One region of the Peribacillus sp. NPDC101480 genome, then DNA from elsewhere that is predicted to be linked to it. Evidence: riboswitches for the same ligand, from Rfam matches in the RefSeq annotation. Region 1 holds a riboswitch; the other holds the start of a gene.

Region 1 (7,881 bases):
TTTGTCAAAGGACAAGTACTGTTCGGAGCTTATCAGAGAGCAGTTACCTTTTATGAATGAGGGTACTGCTTTTTTATATGGAAGAGGCAGGGTGAGTTTGCTTTTTACCGTTTATAGGTAAGTTGAAGGGTGGGCTTCTGGTAATTTAGAGGGATAAAGAATGGTTCGCTCACCTCTAGAAAAAACATATTTTCTCGAATATGGAAATGACATCTCTGTATCGGTTTATTAAAAACATTACAGTTCCAGTTGTTTCTGTTTTAAAATTGTAAGAGTGGTGACATGTTGTTACCATATTGTTTTGCTAAAATAACATTTTAAGGTTTTGTAAATGATTTTTTAACTAAAGGAACCTATAGATTGAATGTTAGGTCTACTAGAAGGCTTATAGAATCAGTGATTATCCTTTAATTGAAAATATGAAATATATCGGGGGAATAAAGATGGACGAACGTCTGATCGGAAAAAAATATTATGAAACGATGATTGAGGATACAAGGAAGCACCCCATTCAAGCTTTGGGTGAAATGTTTCTCGTGGAACAAAAAAAGGAAAGAGCGGATTTAACCGCAATTCGATTTGCTCAAGGAGAAGTATATTTTCAGCATCATGACTATGAGGCAGCTATTTTTAAATGGGAAAACATAGAAGGGGAACTTGGTTCATGGGCGAAGAAAAACATCGCTGATGCTTATTTTGAACTGGAAATGTATTCAACCGCAGAGGATATCTATAAATCCGTCGATACGGATGAAGCGGTCTTGAAAACAGAGGTTCTTTTGCAACTGTTTTCCCTGTACATAGTGGAATCGAGAAATGACCTGGCTTCCAATGTCGTGAAAGAAGCAGTCGAGTTCCAACCGGACTACCCGAATGTCACGGAAATTGCACGTGCCTTTTTTGAAGAACAAAAGGATTGGAACAGTGCGGTGGTATTAGCGGCGAATGAAAGTATCCGTACAGAATCAATGGGCTGGTTCGATGTGCTGAAAACGTATATCCAGCAAGGTGTAGCCCAATCGATGGATCCGGATTATTTTTCAACTGTCCTTGGTTCGCTATACACACTCGACCAGGAACGTTTCGAAAAGGTGACGGTTGCCCTTTGGAAAAACTATAAATATACGGATTCTTATTTCGAATGGCTGAGAGTGATTAATAACTTGATAGATACCATCGAATTGAACCATGCGGATGTATGGGATGAGCTTTCCGTCTATTACAGGGATGCATATGCAGGTCTGTTAGAAGGAACGCACCTAATCAAGGAATTAAGTCCTGTCGTGCCAAGGTTGCTGGAAAACTGGCTCAAAATCGCAGACGGGGAGCTCTCGCTGTTTGCGGCGGCATCCGCGTTGTCCTGGAATGAAATCTTCCCGGATACGATCAATGCGTTGGTCATTCAGGACGCAGAGAGCCTGCTTTCGAAATCGCCTAAATTGGGAGGCGGACTGGAAGCGGGAGAGAAACTGTTCAATTCCATTATCCAGTGGGCTGAAGATAATGATTTAAAGGTTGGCAATAAGCTTAAATGGATGGTAGACGGGCTTAAGGATACCCGGAATTTCAATCTTCTTCTTGCTGGAAGTACAGGAAATGGCAAGACATCCTTTATTCAGTCAATCGTTGGTGAGAGCATTGCCGCTGAAGATCATTCGTCACTAGTCAGTGTCAAAGATGGGGATGATTTGGAAATCCTTGAAATTACCGATACAGATAGCAAAGTTGTCGAGGAGCTAACTGATTTGGATGAAACACGCCGCCAGCGCGGGACTATTGTCGATGTGACCATCATCAGTGACTACTTAAGGAATAATCATCTTCGATTATTGGATACTCCTGGGTTCAATGGGGAAAAAAGCGTGGAATCCGATTTCCAGGGCTATTTACATGGCAGTGATGGATTGATGTTCGTTCTTGACGCCCGGGCGCCTTTCACCGGCAGCGAACGGGATCTGTTATTGGAAATTCAAATGATGGCTCCGAAACTGCCGATTCATTTCTTATTAAATAAAATGGATACGATATACAGTGATCAGGTCGCAGTCCGGATGGAAGACGAAACATGGGATAAAGTGAATGCCTATTTCCCGAATGCGAAAGTATTCGCTTTCTCTAAACATTATGACAGCCGGCAGCAATTGAAGGACCTTTCAGCTTTCCTTCAATCGAATTATCAAGATGAAAATTGGAAGGAAAGAAGATCTGAAAAAATCCTGGCATTCATTCGTAAAACTTTATCTTATCTGTTAGAAAAACGGGCAGCCAATGAGCGGAAATGCGAGCATTCCATCTCTTGGAATGAACAGATGGAAGTCAAGCTGAATGGGGCTGTCAACCAATTGGCTGATTTGGAAAAAGAGAAAAGTGAAAATATCATAAGGTCGTATCGTTCGCTTAAGGACGAAGTGAAAAATCAGCTTTATTCAAAAATTCCTGAATTACTGAGGGATTGCTCTAAATCGTTAACGGAAAGCAGTGATTTCAGTCAGGTCCATGTACAGTTAAATCAGGAAATGAATGAGCGGATTCAAAACTTCATTTCTGACAAGATCATGCCTCAATATTACCGTTCTCTTCAAGACTGGATTGCCAGTTCCCAAATGGAGTTCTCACAAAGCCAGCAGTTTATGGATGAGATGAGTGCCGGTTTCAATGAATTATACAAAGAAGAACGGATTACGCTTGCAGGCGACTTCAGAGTATTGGATGACTGGCGCCGTGATGCCGACAGGATGACAAGCAGCATCCGCATCGAAAACGTCAATATCCTTTTGCGCAGGACTCCATCTCAATTACTGCTTAAAGGGGCAGGGAAGCTGTTTGGGGCGATACCGCAAAATAAAGCCAATATGTACAATCGTTATAAGAAATACCTGGAAAGTGAAGATTACCTGGATGTTGCGGAAATGATCACGGAGCGTTTCCTTACCCAATTTGGATTGTTTGAAAAATCTTTGGATCGTGACATCTCCCTTTTCTATCGCGGTTCATTTGCATTACTTCAAAAAACGATAGAGCAAACGCAGACTGAAATAAAAGACTACCAGGCTGCATTGGAGCATATGAAACAAAATCCGGAAGTTTACCGTGACCCTATCACTTTGTTCGAAGTGAAATTAAGGCAGTTGGAGCGGCTTGAAAAGATTGAGAAAAAGCGTCTAGCCCAGCTTCAAAGAAAATAAAAAATAACGGGGAACATTTCAAATATTCAAAAATCTATTGACTTTACGACTATATCCCTATAAAGTGATAATTACGAAAACGTAACACGATATATCTCTTATCAAGAGTGGCGGAGGGACTGGCCCTAAGATGCCCAGCAACCGTTCCATTAGGAATTGGTGCTAAATCCTGCAAAACAGAAATGTTTTGACAGATAAGAGAGGGACAAGTCTGCAAAACAGCCGATTAAACCTCTCTATATTAGAGAGGTTTTTATTTTGGGATTTACACCAACTTAACTGATAAGACTAATAAGAAAAAATGGAGGGAAACAAGATGAAAAGGTCTATTAAAGGTATATTCATTTCAGCCATCGCTTCCGCTTTGCTTTTAACGGGGTGCTCTACAGGTCAGAGTTCCACAGAGTCGAAGAAAGAAGAAAAAGTATCATTTGAAAATGTTCCGGAAAGATTCGCTGATGGAGATGGAGCCAGAATCAAAGTGATCCGTAAAATTGGCGGTGATGATCATACGGCCCAATACCTGGCGGGGGCGAAGGAAGAAGGAGAAGCACTGGGGTTTCAAGTGGATACTTACACAGCCAATGGTGATACGGCTAAATTCCATGATGCGATAGCGCAGGCTTTGGAGGAAGATTATGATGGCTATATCATTTCACATGGTGATGATGCAGCAACTGTGAATGACGTTCAAAAGTTGGTTGATGCAGGTAAAAGCGTTGTCACATTCGATTCAATAAGCGATCTATCTAAAATAGAAGGCGTGACATTAACTTCACAAGATGATGAAGCGTTGGCAACACTGGCTTTTGATAAGCTGATAAAAGAACAGAAAGGTAAAGCGGCAATTGCATACCTTTGGGTGGACGGTTTTCCTCCAATGGTAAGAAGAAATGCAGTCTATCAGGAAAAATTAAAAGAAAATCCTGGAATCAAAGAAGTCGAAAGATTCGGAGTGGCATCTGCTGATACATCGGTTCAGACACAAAATGCTGTAGCCGCAATGCTGAATAAATACCCTAAAGGTAAATTGGATGCCATTTTCGCAACATGGGATGCCTTTGCTATCGGTGCAGCCCGGGCGATTAAAGAGGCGGGCCGCGATGAAGTGAAGATATATGGAATAGATGTCTCGAATGCAGATCTCCAGGAAATCCAATCGGCTGATAGCTCATGGTCCTACACGGCAGCAGTAGATCCCAAGTTGATCGGTGCAGTGAATATGAGGATATTGGCTAAAAAATTAGCGGGCGAAGAAACGCCGCAAACCTATGACTTGAAGGCTTCACTTATTTCACAAAAGCAAATCCAAGCGTCTAAAGAAGCGGTGAACATGGCAAATCTGTCTGGTATTGTCGATGGCTGGGGTGTATCGACGGAATTTGAAGAAGATTGGATGAAGGTTTTGAAAGATCATTATAAAAATTAAAAAGAGACACTCTCTTTCAAGTAGAAGGGAGTGTCTGTTCAATAAGGGGGAATGGACATGGGCACGCAACTAGAAATGAAGAAGATTTCGATTGAATTTCCGGGGGTGAAGGCGCTGAGTGATGTTGATTTTTCCGTAAAATCGGGGACAGCCCACGCATTGGTCGGTGCAAACGGAGCAGGGAAATCGACGTTAATGAAAGTTTTATCGGGAGCCCATGTTCATTATTCAGGTGACATTTATATTGATGGGGTGAAGAGGGATATCCGCTCACCAAAAGCGGCTCAAGAACAAGGCATTCAAATTGTTTATCAGGAAGTGGATACCGCCCTCATCCCTTATTTAACGGTTGGGGAAAATGTAATGTTGAATGATATGGTCCAAAACATGGGAAAAAAACAGATGGTCCAATGGAAAGAGCTGCATAACCAAGCGGCTTCTATTCTTGAAGATATGAAAATTCGTGTCCCTTCGAAAAAGCTGGTAAGAGACCTTACCTTGGCTGAAAAACAGATGGTCCTGATAGCAAGAGCCGTTTCGACAGAATGCAAATTCCTGATTCTCGACGAGCCAACTGCTCCGTTAAGTCAAACGGAGACTACAGAACTTTTTCGAATTGTAAATGAATTAAAGCAAAAAGGCGTGGGAATCATTTTCATTTCACATCGTCTGCCCGAAATTTTTGAAATCTGTGAGGAAATTACAATCATGAGGAATGGGGAGCGTGTCACAAGTCGAAAGAAGGAAGATATAACCCGTACCGAAGTCGTAGAGAACATGCTTGGAAAAACCATGGATGAACAGTTTCCTGAAGTGAATGCTTCGATTGGCGACGTTATTCTGGAAGTGAACGGATTGTCAGATGCAGAGAAAGTTAAAAATGTCAGTTTGAATATTAAAGCAGGCGAGATAATCGGCTTGGCAGGGTTGGTCGGGGCTGGGAAAACGGAGCTGTGTAAAACCCTTTTCGGCCATACGTCCATCACAGCGGGGGAAGTCATCCTGAATGGTCGAAAGCTTTCCTTGAAATCACCACACGAAGCAGTAAAAAGCGGTCTGGCACTTGTACCTGAGGAACGCAGGAAAGAAGGGGTCCTTGTTCAGGAATCAGTCTCGGCGAACTTGACGGCAGCCAGTCTTGGCAAATTCTCCAAGACATTCAGCTTCGTGAATCGCAAGGCGGAAAAGGAAAGAGCGAAGGAAATGATCGCAAGCCTCGGCATTAAAACTCCTTCAGGGGAAGTGAATGTCGAAAACCTTTCAGGTGGCAATCAGCAAAAAGTTGCCATCGGGAAATGGCTTATGGCCGATGCGGATGTATACATATTCGATGAACCAACGAAAGGGGTCGATGTTGGAGCCAAGAAGGATATATTCGAATTGATTGCAGAGCTTGCAAGGAATGGGAAGGCGATCATTTATGCATCATCCGAGCTTTCCGAAATCATTGGCATTACCAACCGGACATATGTGTTATATGACGGGAGCACTGTCATCGAATTAGAAACAAGTAAAACGAATGAAGAAGAACTACTATTCTATTCAACAGGAGGAAAATAGAATGAGCATACCCAATCCTGTTACACAGACAGCGAAAGTGAAGAAAAAGGTGGAACTATTCGACTTTTTCTATAAATACGGCACAATATTGACGATTATCATTCTGATTGGAATTTTTGCCGTGTCCAATCCATCTTTCATTCAAACTACGAATCTGGTCAACATCCTGCGTTCCATTTCAATCGTGACCATCATTGCGATCGGCATTACGATATCCCTGACCGTGGATGGCTTCGACCTTTCCGTCGGCTCCGTCGCATCATTGGCCAATGCCATCGTCATCTCGATGTTTGTCTGGTTTTCACAGGATACATTAATTGCCATATTAGCTGCGATCGGTGCCTCACTTGTCGTAGGCGCCTTGAATTCATTCATGATCGTTAAATTGAGAATTCCCGACATGCTGATGACTTTGGCTACCATGTTCATTATCCAGGGAATTGCCCTTACCTATACAAAAGGGGCCACGGTTTCGCAAAATATGGTCATGCCAGACGGGACGTTCGCAACAGGACTGATCAGCCCGTTTTTCGCCAAAATTGGCCAGGTACCGTGGATAATCCTGATCATGGCCGTCATTGTGATAGCGACCCATATCTTTTTGACTTATACGAAGCACGGTCGTTATATGTACATTATTGGGGGAAATAAGGAAGCGGCGAGACTTTCCGGGATATCGGTCAATAAATACAAAATCCTTGCCTATCTGCTTTCGGCTCTATTTGCTGCAATCGGGGGGATTGTCCTTGCTTCAAGGGTCATGACATCGGAAATCAATTCAGGGTCACCCTATTTAATGGATGCCGTCGCGGCTGCCTTCATTGGTTCCTCCGTTTTAGGAGCGGGAAAACCGAATGCCTTTGGAACCTTTGTCGGAGCAGTCCTGATCGGAATCCTACAAAATGGGCTGATCATGATGTCCGTTCCGTATTATGCGATGGATATCGTCAAAGGAACAGTGCTGGCCCTTGCTCTCGCTGTAACTTATTACAAACAAAAACACTAAAATGAATCCGTTACGTTTATATGACTATATGATAAGTCTGCATGTGGATGAAATGTGAGACTGTAACTCGTGGTGAGTTTTAACTATAAGATGATAGGGGAAGAGGGTTCTTTTTAACCCTCTTTCCACACTAATCTCCAATATTCAAATTTTTAAAAAGTAAAAACACTCACTATATTTTGTTTTTATAAATGACTTTGTTCACATCGTGTCTTACTGTTTTGTGACCTTCTTTAATTCCTTTCCCCATGGCGATAAGCATAACATCTAAATACCTATCAGAAATTTTTAAAGCTGACTTTAATTGTTCGGAATCATACCCGGACATTGTAATGGTTTCAAGACCTGCCTCGTTCGCCAATAAAACTAACGACATTGACGCCAGGCTTGCGTCTCTTATTAATTCAACCTTTAAATCCTCTTTTGATTTATTTAGATAATAATTGATTGCCGCGTTTGTTAGATAATCTCTTACTGATGCGTCAAAATAACCTTTTTGAAACTCATCCTCATGTATCATTATGATATTTTCTTTTTCAAATGCTTGATAATCACCTAGTATAACAATCAGTACTGAGGCCTCAATTACCTGTTGCTGATTAAAAGCAATGGGCAGTAACAAATTCTTTAAATATGGTTCATCTATAACCAGGTATCGTGTTGCTTGAATATTGTTTCCGTTAGGCGATTTACTGGCTCCT
Region 2 (7,881 bases), on a different contig from region 1:
GGATGACATGGTCTTCCTTGCCATGAGGACAAGTTTTAGCGGAAGCCATATTGCCACATTCTTTACAATAAAAACTATGTTCAAAGAATAATAGCGTGATCCCTAACTCATCTGCGTTGAAATTCCCAAAGATTTTTTGAGCATCATATGTGCCATAATAATCGCCCACACCCGCATGATCACGTCCGACGATAAAATGGGTGCAACCATAATTTTTACGGACCATGGCATGGAAAATGGCTTCTCTAGGTCCTGCATAACGCATGGCAGCAGGGAAAACTGCAAGGGAGACGCGATCCTTAGGATAATATTTTTCAAGCAGCACTTTATAGCTTTCCATTCTTACATCTGCCGGAATGTCATCTGATTTAGTGGCACCTACGAGAGGATTTAAGAATAAGCCGTCGACAATCTCCAATGCTGTCTTTTGAATGTATTCATGTGCACGGTGAACAGGGTTCCTGGTTTGGAAGCCGACAACCGTTTCCCAGCCCTTTTCAGCAAAAGCTTTCCTTGTCTCGACCGGGTCCAAATAATTAGCTTGAAACTGCGGACGCTCTATTCTCTTGATCAACTTTATTTCCCCGCCGGCATATACATCACCGCGGTTATATAAATTTTTCACTCCTGGATGCTTCTCATCATCCGTTTGATAAACTAATGTCGCTTCCAATTGCTTATCTGGTGTGTATATATCGGAAACGGAGAGAACCCCGTATGTTTCACCTTCATGAGTCAACGTTACTTCTTCACCTATAGTAAGGGTTTCGGCAGTTTCTTCGGTCAAAGGCAGCGTAATCGGGATGCTCCATACATGACCGCTGCTAAGCCTCATATCCTTGACCACTGTCTCATAGTCACTTTTTGTAAAGAATCCTTTAATTGGACTGTAGGCACCAGTGCCTATCAATTCAAGATCACTTAAAGCAATTTCATCGATTTCGATCGACTTTGTTATTTTACTAATATCATAATTTGGTTCCCAAAGATCGATTAGTGTTCCTCCGTGCGGTAAACTGATTGTCATGCTAATTTCCCCCTATGGTTTCTATTTATTTAAGATAAATGCAATCCGCATTCCGTTTTTTGAGCTCCTTGCCAACGGCCAGAGCGTAAATCATCTGCATTGAAGGCTGGTGCTGTACATGTTTTACATCCAATGCTCGGATATCCATTATCATGCAGGATATTATATGGAAGTCCGTTTTTATGGGCATAGCGCCAAACATCTTTCCATGTCCAATGTATGAGTGGACATATTTTAACTGACTTGAACTTATTATCCTTATTGATATACTCGGTCGAAGCCCTTGTCTCGGATTGCTCCCTCCGCAGTCCCGAAAGCCATGCTGTTGCCGTTGAAAGCACATCGGTAAGCGGAATGATTTTACGGATGTTACAGCACTTATTTGAATCTCTAACCCATAATTCATCCCCATATTCCGCTGCTTGTTCCTCAAGCGTCAAGGCAGGTTTCTTCATTTCTATCGAAAGCTTTGGATATCGCTTTTTCACTTGCTCGATCAATTGATAAGTTTCCTCAAAATGAACATCTGTATCAAGGAAAACTATTTTGGCAGAAGGATTGACCTTCGCCAATAAATCCGTAAGCACGATGCCTTCAATGCCAAAACTGCAAGCATAAATCAGTTCGTTTCCATAATGGTCATTCGCCCATTGCAGAACTTCCAAAGCACCTTTTGTCTCACTGTCTTCGGGAAATACAGGGAAATCCCCAGTGTTGAAATTTTCATAGTTTATTAATGCAGCCAACTTTGTAGCCCCCTCTAAAACTTGCTGTATCAGGTTAGAGTAACTGTTGATCAATACCCGTTGTAATCTTCTCCAGTTTATTTGACTCTAGGAAAAAAGAGACGAATCTAACCAATACTCTCTTTATATCAGTTAAACCCGCCTCTAGTTTTTCTAGTCAGCAGATACCTTATTTAATTCTTAATTTTTCATTTCTTTCCATTTGAATGATTTTACCATCCTGGACAATAAGTGTAATGGACCCATATTTCATAGAATTAAGCATTTCTTGAAGTCGTTCAAATATTTCTTCAAGCTGATTCTCTTTATCCAAGCCTGTTCCTCCTTTAAGAAAATCCGCGAATTTCTTATTTTCACCGCTGATCAAATGAATTTCTTAGATTTATATAATTCCAAACAACCTTACATTGTTATGGTTTGCCTACAACTTTCCAAAAAGCAAAAATCTTTCCATGATGGAAAGATCCCAAGGTAAATATCTTTACCTTATCTTCCAAAATGATCAACATTTTGTTGGAGGTAGCACCTTGCATCGACCATGCAGGTTGCTGGACTTCAAAGGGCCAATTCCCTCCGTCGCTCTGGATAAGTTTTATTATTTTAAATATTAACATATATTTAATCCTTGTCAATGGAGTTTTCTTATAAAATAACTTGGTTTAATATTATGGATGAACTGTTATTTTTATACACACTATTCCGATTATGATTTTATGTTCATGTAAATATGAAAATAGACTCGTCTTTTTAGATAAAGCCTCCAAAAAAATGAGTCTATTTTCATTAACAAGCCTATAATTGGCGCCTGTCATCTATCCGAAAAAATAATTTCTCGAATTCCAGTCCTTTTAAACGAAGGGATTACTCGAATTCATTAATTTCTTAACTGTATCGCTTCTACAAATTCTTGAACTTGACTCTGGACCCGATCAATTAAATGCAAATCATTTATCGGTTTTTCTGAATTCTGTTTATCTATTTCCTTATCAACAAAATAAATGCCCTGCAGCGGCTCGCCTTTTAATATTGAAATTAATGGTTTAAGTGCATAGTCAATCGCCAATAGATGCCTGTTACTTCCGCCAATCATGATTGGCAGTACTGGCTTACCCTTAAAAGCACCTTCTGGCAGCAAATCAATCAAGGCCTTCAATACACCTGTATAAGAAGCCTTATAAACCGGTGAACCAATAATGACACCTCTAGCTGCTTGAATTTTCTCTGAAAGCTTTAAGATATCTTCGCTATTATATTTGCCTTTGAATAAATCATCTGCTGAGAAATCCGTGATTGAGAAATAAGCTGTAGTAAATCCTTCGTTTTCGACTAATGATTGAATATGTTTTAGTGAAATGTCCGTTCTGGACGGAATAGCCGGACTTCCTGATAAAATTACGATATCGCTCATTTAATATACCCCTCCAATATTACATGATTGCCAGATAAAATCTTCGTAAAGCATTTCGTACAGTATGCATTTATCGTAATAGTCTGAAAAATATAAGTCAAATCTTACACTCTGGACATCTACTCTGAAGGAAAATAAAACGGTCATATTTGCGGCTTGATGCTAAAGCCCTTCAATATGACCGTTTCATTATGTATGTTTTTGTTTTCCATGAATACCATATACCAAAAGTTGAGCAATGCTCTTAATTCGTTCAGAAGTAAAATATGGCTCCTTTTTCTGCTGGTGGATCTCATAATGTGTAGATAATGCCAATGTGAATGAAATGATCCCTACATTAAATAGGATAATATCAGAGATATATTGTATCTCACCACTATCTATTCTCTTCTGTATTTCAATATGCCTGGCATTCGGCTTGAAAATCTGATCTACATATTGCTTCGAAATATCTTGATCGAATTGTGTTTCCCTGAATAGTATCGAAAATTGTTCTTTATTATCAAGAATTTTATTTATCATGGTGCAAACATGATTCTCCACTAGATCATCCGTGGATAGATGGCTAGTCCCATCTTCAGTTTCCTCTTTCTCATCAGGGGTAATTGTAGCTAATAGCAAATCTTTTTTGCTGTCAAAGTATTTGTAAATAGTAGCTTCGGAAACATTGCATGCAGAGGCAATTTCATTCGTTCTTGTCATGTCAAAACCTTTAGTGGCAAAAAGAGTCCGGGCTACATTTATGATTCGTTCTTTCGTTTGCTGCCCTTTTTTCAAAAATATCAACCTTCTTTTATGATGATAAGACCGGTGTCACCAATCTATTTAACATGATATCCCGATGGTATCAATCGGTCAATATTACCTTTGATTCATTAGAATTCAATATTCCCATATATCATAAATAGAAAACATCGTCTAAATTGGGACGAAGTTTTCTTTTACAGAAAATCACTTAAAGGATGCATAGCCATCATCGACCATGACTACACTTCCATTGATCGCATTGCTTCCTCTAACGATAATAGATAGACGGCATTTGCAACGGCTTCTGGCTTAATTAATTTACCGCGCATTTGACTTGCATTCAATTTATCGATGATTCCCATATCTTTATAGCCTTGAATGATAGGAGTGTCAACCCCGCCTGGCGCAATGCCCACTACCCGTATGCCATAAGCACCCAATTCCAAAGCGGCGGTCTGTGTCATAATTCTTACAGCTCCTTTAGTCGCCTGATAGGCAAAGGTTCCGTGGGAAGCTAAGTAGCCAAACACAGAAGCGGTATTAATAATGACCCCCTTGTTACCTAGCTCCTTCATTTTCCGTCCTGCTGCCATGATTCCAAAGGCAACTCCGTGCTGATTCACTCCAATCGTTTTGAAGTAACCCTCCATATCTTGATTGGGGATCATACCGCCTGCACCGATGCCGGCATTATTAAACATGATATCGATCCTTCCGAATCTTTCCGCTGCTTTTTTGATTAAGGATTCAACATCCTCCTGCTTAGAAACATCCGTTTTTACAAAAATGGCCTCTCCGCCATCCGCTGTTATCTGTTCAACGGTTTCCTGTCCCATTTCTTCATTAAAATCCGCAACAACGACCTTGTCCCCTTTTGCTGCGAATTTCAAACATGTGGCTCGGCCAATACCGCTTGCTCCTCCTGTACTGCAACTCTTGCTGTCATATACATTCCCCTTTCAACACCGAAATTTAGTGAGTGTTTACTTACCTTTTTTAATTACAAAAGTAAAGAATATTTAATTCAAGCAATATGTATTTATATAGGGTTTTGAGCTTTCAAAAGTAAAGCTGTCCTATTAATAGGACAGCTTCATTTTTTAACAGGTTTTCAATTCGGCCTTACTTATGGATGTCTTCACCATTTCAATGAAAAGCTGCATAAAACGATCATCACCTGTTAATTCTGGATGAAACGCACTAACGAGGACATGGTCTTGTCTCGCAGCCACTACATTCTCTTCATAAACAGCCAATACTTCTACACCTTCTCCAATTCCATCAGCAAATGGCGCCCGGATGAAAACTGCCTTATAAGGAGTTTCCATTCCTTTGATTGATAGTTCAGCCTCGAAACTATCCTTTTGACGTCCAAATCCGTTCCTTTTCACGGAAATGTCCATTAGTCCAAGATAGGCCTTCTCATCGCCAGTCAATTCATTGGCCGCCAATACCATCCCAGCACATGTACCGAAAATTGGCTTTTTATCTTCGAAGAAAGTTTTGACCGGTTCCATAAATCCATAACGATCCATTAGCTTCCTCATCGTCGTGCTTTCTCCGCCCGGAATGATCAAACCATCGATTTCAAGTAACTGCTCCGGCTTTTTTACTATAACTGCTTGTTCGCCGGCAGCTTTGATTTGATTCAAGTGTTCTTCAACCGCTCCCTGTAATCCCAAAACACCGATAGTTATCATATTACCATCCACGTTCCTGCATCCGTTCTGCCGGAGCTAGTTTGGAAATATCAATTCCTTTCATTGCACTTCCTAACTCTTTGGACAACCGGCCAATCAATTCATAATCCGTGAAATATGTAGTCGCTTGAACGATTGCGGAGGCGAATTTTTCTGGAGTTTCAGATTTAAAAATACCAGACCCAACGAAAACGCCATCTGCTCCCAATTCCATCATCAATGCAGCATCTGCTGGAGTGGCAATTCCGCCGGCTGCAAAGTTAACTACAGGCAATTTACCTGTGCGTTTGATTTCTCTTAAAATTTCATAAGGGGCTCCAAGATTTTTTGCCTCTGTCATTAATTCATCATCACTCATGATGCTCACTTTGCGAATTTGTGACTGTACCTTTCTCATATGACGCACAGCTTCCACAATATTACCTGTTCCTGGTTCTCCTTTTGTACGAAGCATTGATGCTCCTTCACCAATACGGCGCGCAGCTTCGCCTAAATCACGGCAGCCACAAACGAAAGGTACTGTGAAATCACTTTTTAGAATATGGTATTCTTCATCCGCAGGAGTCAGCACTTCACTTTCATCTATATAATCCACTCCCATTGATTCCAGGACCCTTGATTCAACGATATGGCCAATCCTTGCTTTAGCCATGACCGGGATGGACACTGCATTCATTACTTCCTCGACAATTCGCGGATCTGCCATTCTTGCTACGCCGCCAGCCGCACGGATGTCGGAAGGAACCCTTTCCAATGCCATGACAGCGACAGCACCAGATGCTTCTGCGATTTTTGCTTGTTCTGCGTTAATGACGTCCATGATCACGCCACCCTTTTGCATTTGTGCCATTCCTCTTTTTACTGTGTCAGTTCCTAATAATTTTTCCATTTTTTTCTTCCCCCTAATATTTGCATTTTTTAGATTTGTTAGGCTTAGTATAAAAAAGAGTTGACCGCATTGAAAGTGTCAGTTTTAATAAATTTAATGGGGTCAGTAAAAATTTATCAAAAAGGTGGCAACAAAATGAATATGCTTTCTTGCGATTTAAATCGGTTAAGTGAAGTACCTTTGTACGAACAATTATATTCATATATTAAAAAAGAAATCATTGAAGGCCGTCTTCTTTACGGCACAAAACTGCCTTCCAAACGGAAATTGGCAGAGTTCCTGCAAATAAGTCAAAATACTGTGGAGACTGCATATGAACAATTGACTGCTGAAGGATACGTTGAAGTCATACCAAGAAAAGGGTACTATATTCAAACATTCGAGGATTTAGAGTATACACAAACTAACGAAGTATCAGTGGAACAAATCAATCATAAAGAAGGGGAATTACTATATCATTTTCATCCCAGCCAAATTGACACGGAACATTTCCCATTTGAAAAATGGAGAAAATACATGAAAAGCAAAATCGATGAATCACATCAAGATCTTCTATTACTTGGGGATTCTCAAGGGGAATATGAATTACGATGTGAAATTGCCCATTATTTGTATCATGCACGTGGTGTACAATGTGTTCCAGAACAGATCATCATTGGTGCAGGAATGGAAATTTTATTACAGCAGCTTGTCCTGCTATTCGATAAAAATGCCATCTATGGTGTTGAAGATCCCGGGTATCACTTGATTCATCGGATTTTACGCAGCTACCCAAATGAAGTCCATCCACTGCAAATTGATGAAGAAGGCGTAAAGGTGAACCAAATTGAAGATTCAAACATCGACGTTGTATATGTCACTCCCTCACATCACTTCCCCAATGGGACAATCCTATCCGTTAACAGACGGACGCGATTGTTGAACTGGGCTCAAGGGGCAGCAAACCGCTATATTATCGAAGACGATTATGATAGTGAATTTCGTTATAGTGGAAAAACAATTCCTTCCTTACAAAGTATGGATGCTGGTGATAAGGTGATTTATTTAGGGTCATTTTCAAAATCATTGATGCCATCAATTCGGATCAGTTATATGGTTCTTCCCGCTCCATTGTTACAAATGCATCAACAGGAATTATCTTTTTACCATTCAACCGTTTCACGGATTGATCAGCATGTGTTGACACAGTTCATGAAGGAAGGGGATTTTGAAAAGCATTTAAATCGGATGAGGAAAGTGTACCGTCGGAAGTTGGAAAAAGTGATTGATCTATTTAAACCCCATCAACAAATAAAAATCATTGGAGAGCGGTCAGGATTGCATATAGTCCTCATCGTTAAGAACGGCATGGATGAACAGACACT

The links. Region 1 has a riboswitch for S-adenosylmethionine ahead of ACQKMF_RS19770 (sugar ABC transporter substrate-binding protein). Riboswitches for the same ligand answer to the same signal wherever they lie in the genome.
Region 2: linked by a shared signal. The riboswitch ahead of ACQKMF_RS17870 (YezD family protein) and the one ahead of ACQKMF_RS19770 (sugar ABC transporter substrate-binding protein) in region 1 are both predicted to bind S-adenosylmethionine.

The regions. Positions count from the first base shown of each region.
Region 1 covers NZ_JBNNSB010000006.1:99,452-107,332, forward strand. The annotation lists gene ACQKMF_RS19765 (GTPase domain-containing protein) at 444-3,185, shown strand; SAM riboswitch class I at 3,281-3,386, shown strand; gene ACQKMF_RS19770 (sugar ABC transporter substrate-binding protein) at 3,502-4,614, shown strand; gene ACQKMF_RS19775 (sugar ABC transporter ATP-binding protein) at 4,672-6,174, shown strand; gene ACQKMF_RS19780 (ABC transporter permease) at 6,176-7,180, shown strand; gene ACQKMF_RS19785 (nitroreductase family protein) at 7,353-7,881, opposite strand, start outside.
Region 2 covers NZ_JBNNSB010000005.1:152,351-160,231, forward strand. The annotation lists gene sat (sulfate adenylyltransferase) at 1-1,027, opposite strand, end outside; gene ACQKMF_RS17865 (phosphoadenylyl-sulfate reductase) at 1,057-1,761, opposite strand; gene ACQKMF_RS17870 (YezD family protein) at 1,943-2,086, opposite strand; SAM riboswitch class I at 2,257-2,365, opposite strand; gene ssuE (NADPH-dependent FMN reductase) at 2,648-3,181, opposite strand; gene ACQKMF_RS17880 (TetR/AcrR family transcriptional regulator) at 3,371-3,958, opposite strand; partial or broken gene ACQKMF_RS17885 (SDR family NAD(P)-dependent oxidoreductase) at 4,133-4,818, opposite strand; gene pdxT (pyridoxal 5'-phosphate synthase glutaminase subunit PdxT) at 5,029-5,628, opposite strand; gene pdxS (pyridoxal 5'-phosphate synthase lyase subunit PdxS) at 5,630-6,517, opposite strand; gene ACQKMF_RS17900 (PLP-dependent aminotransferase family protein) at 6,653-7,881, shown strand, end outside.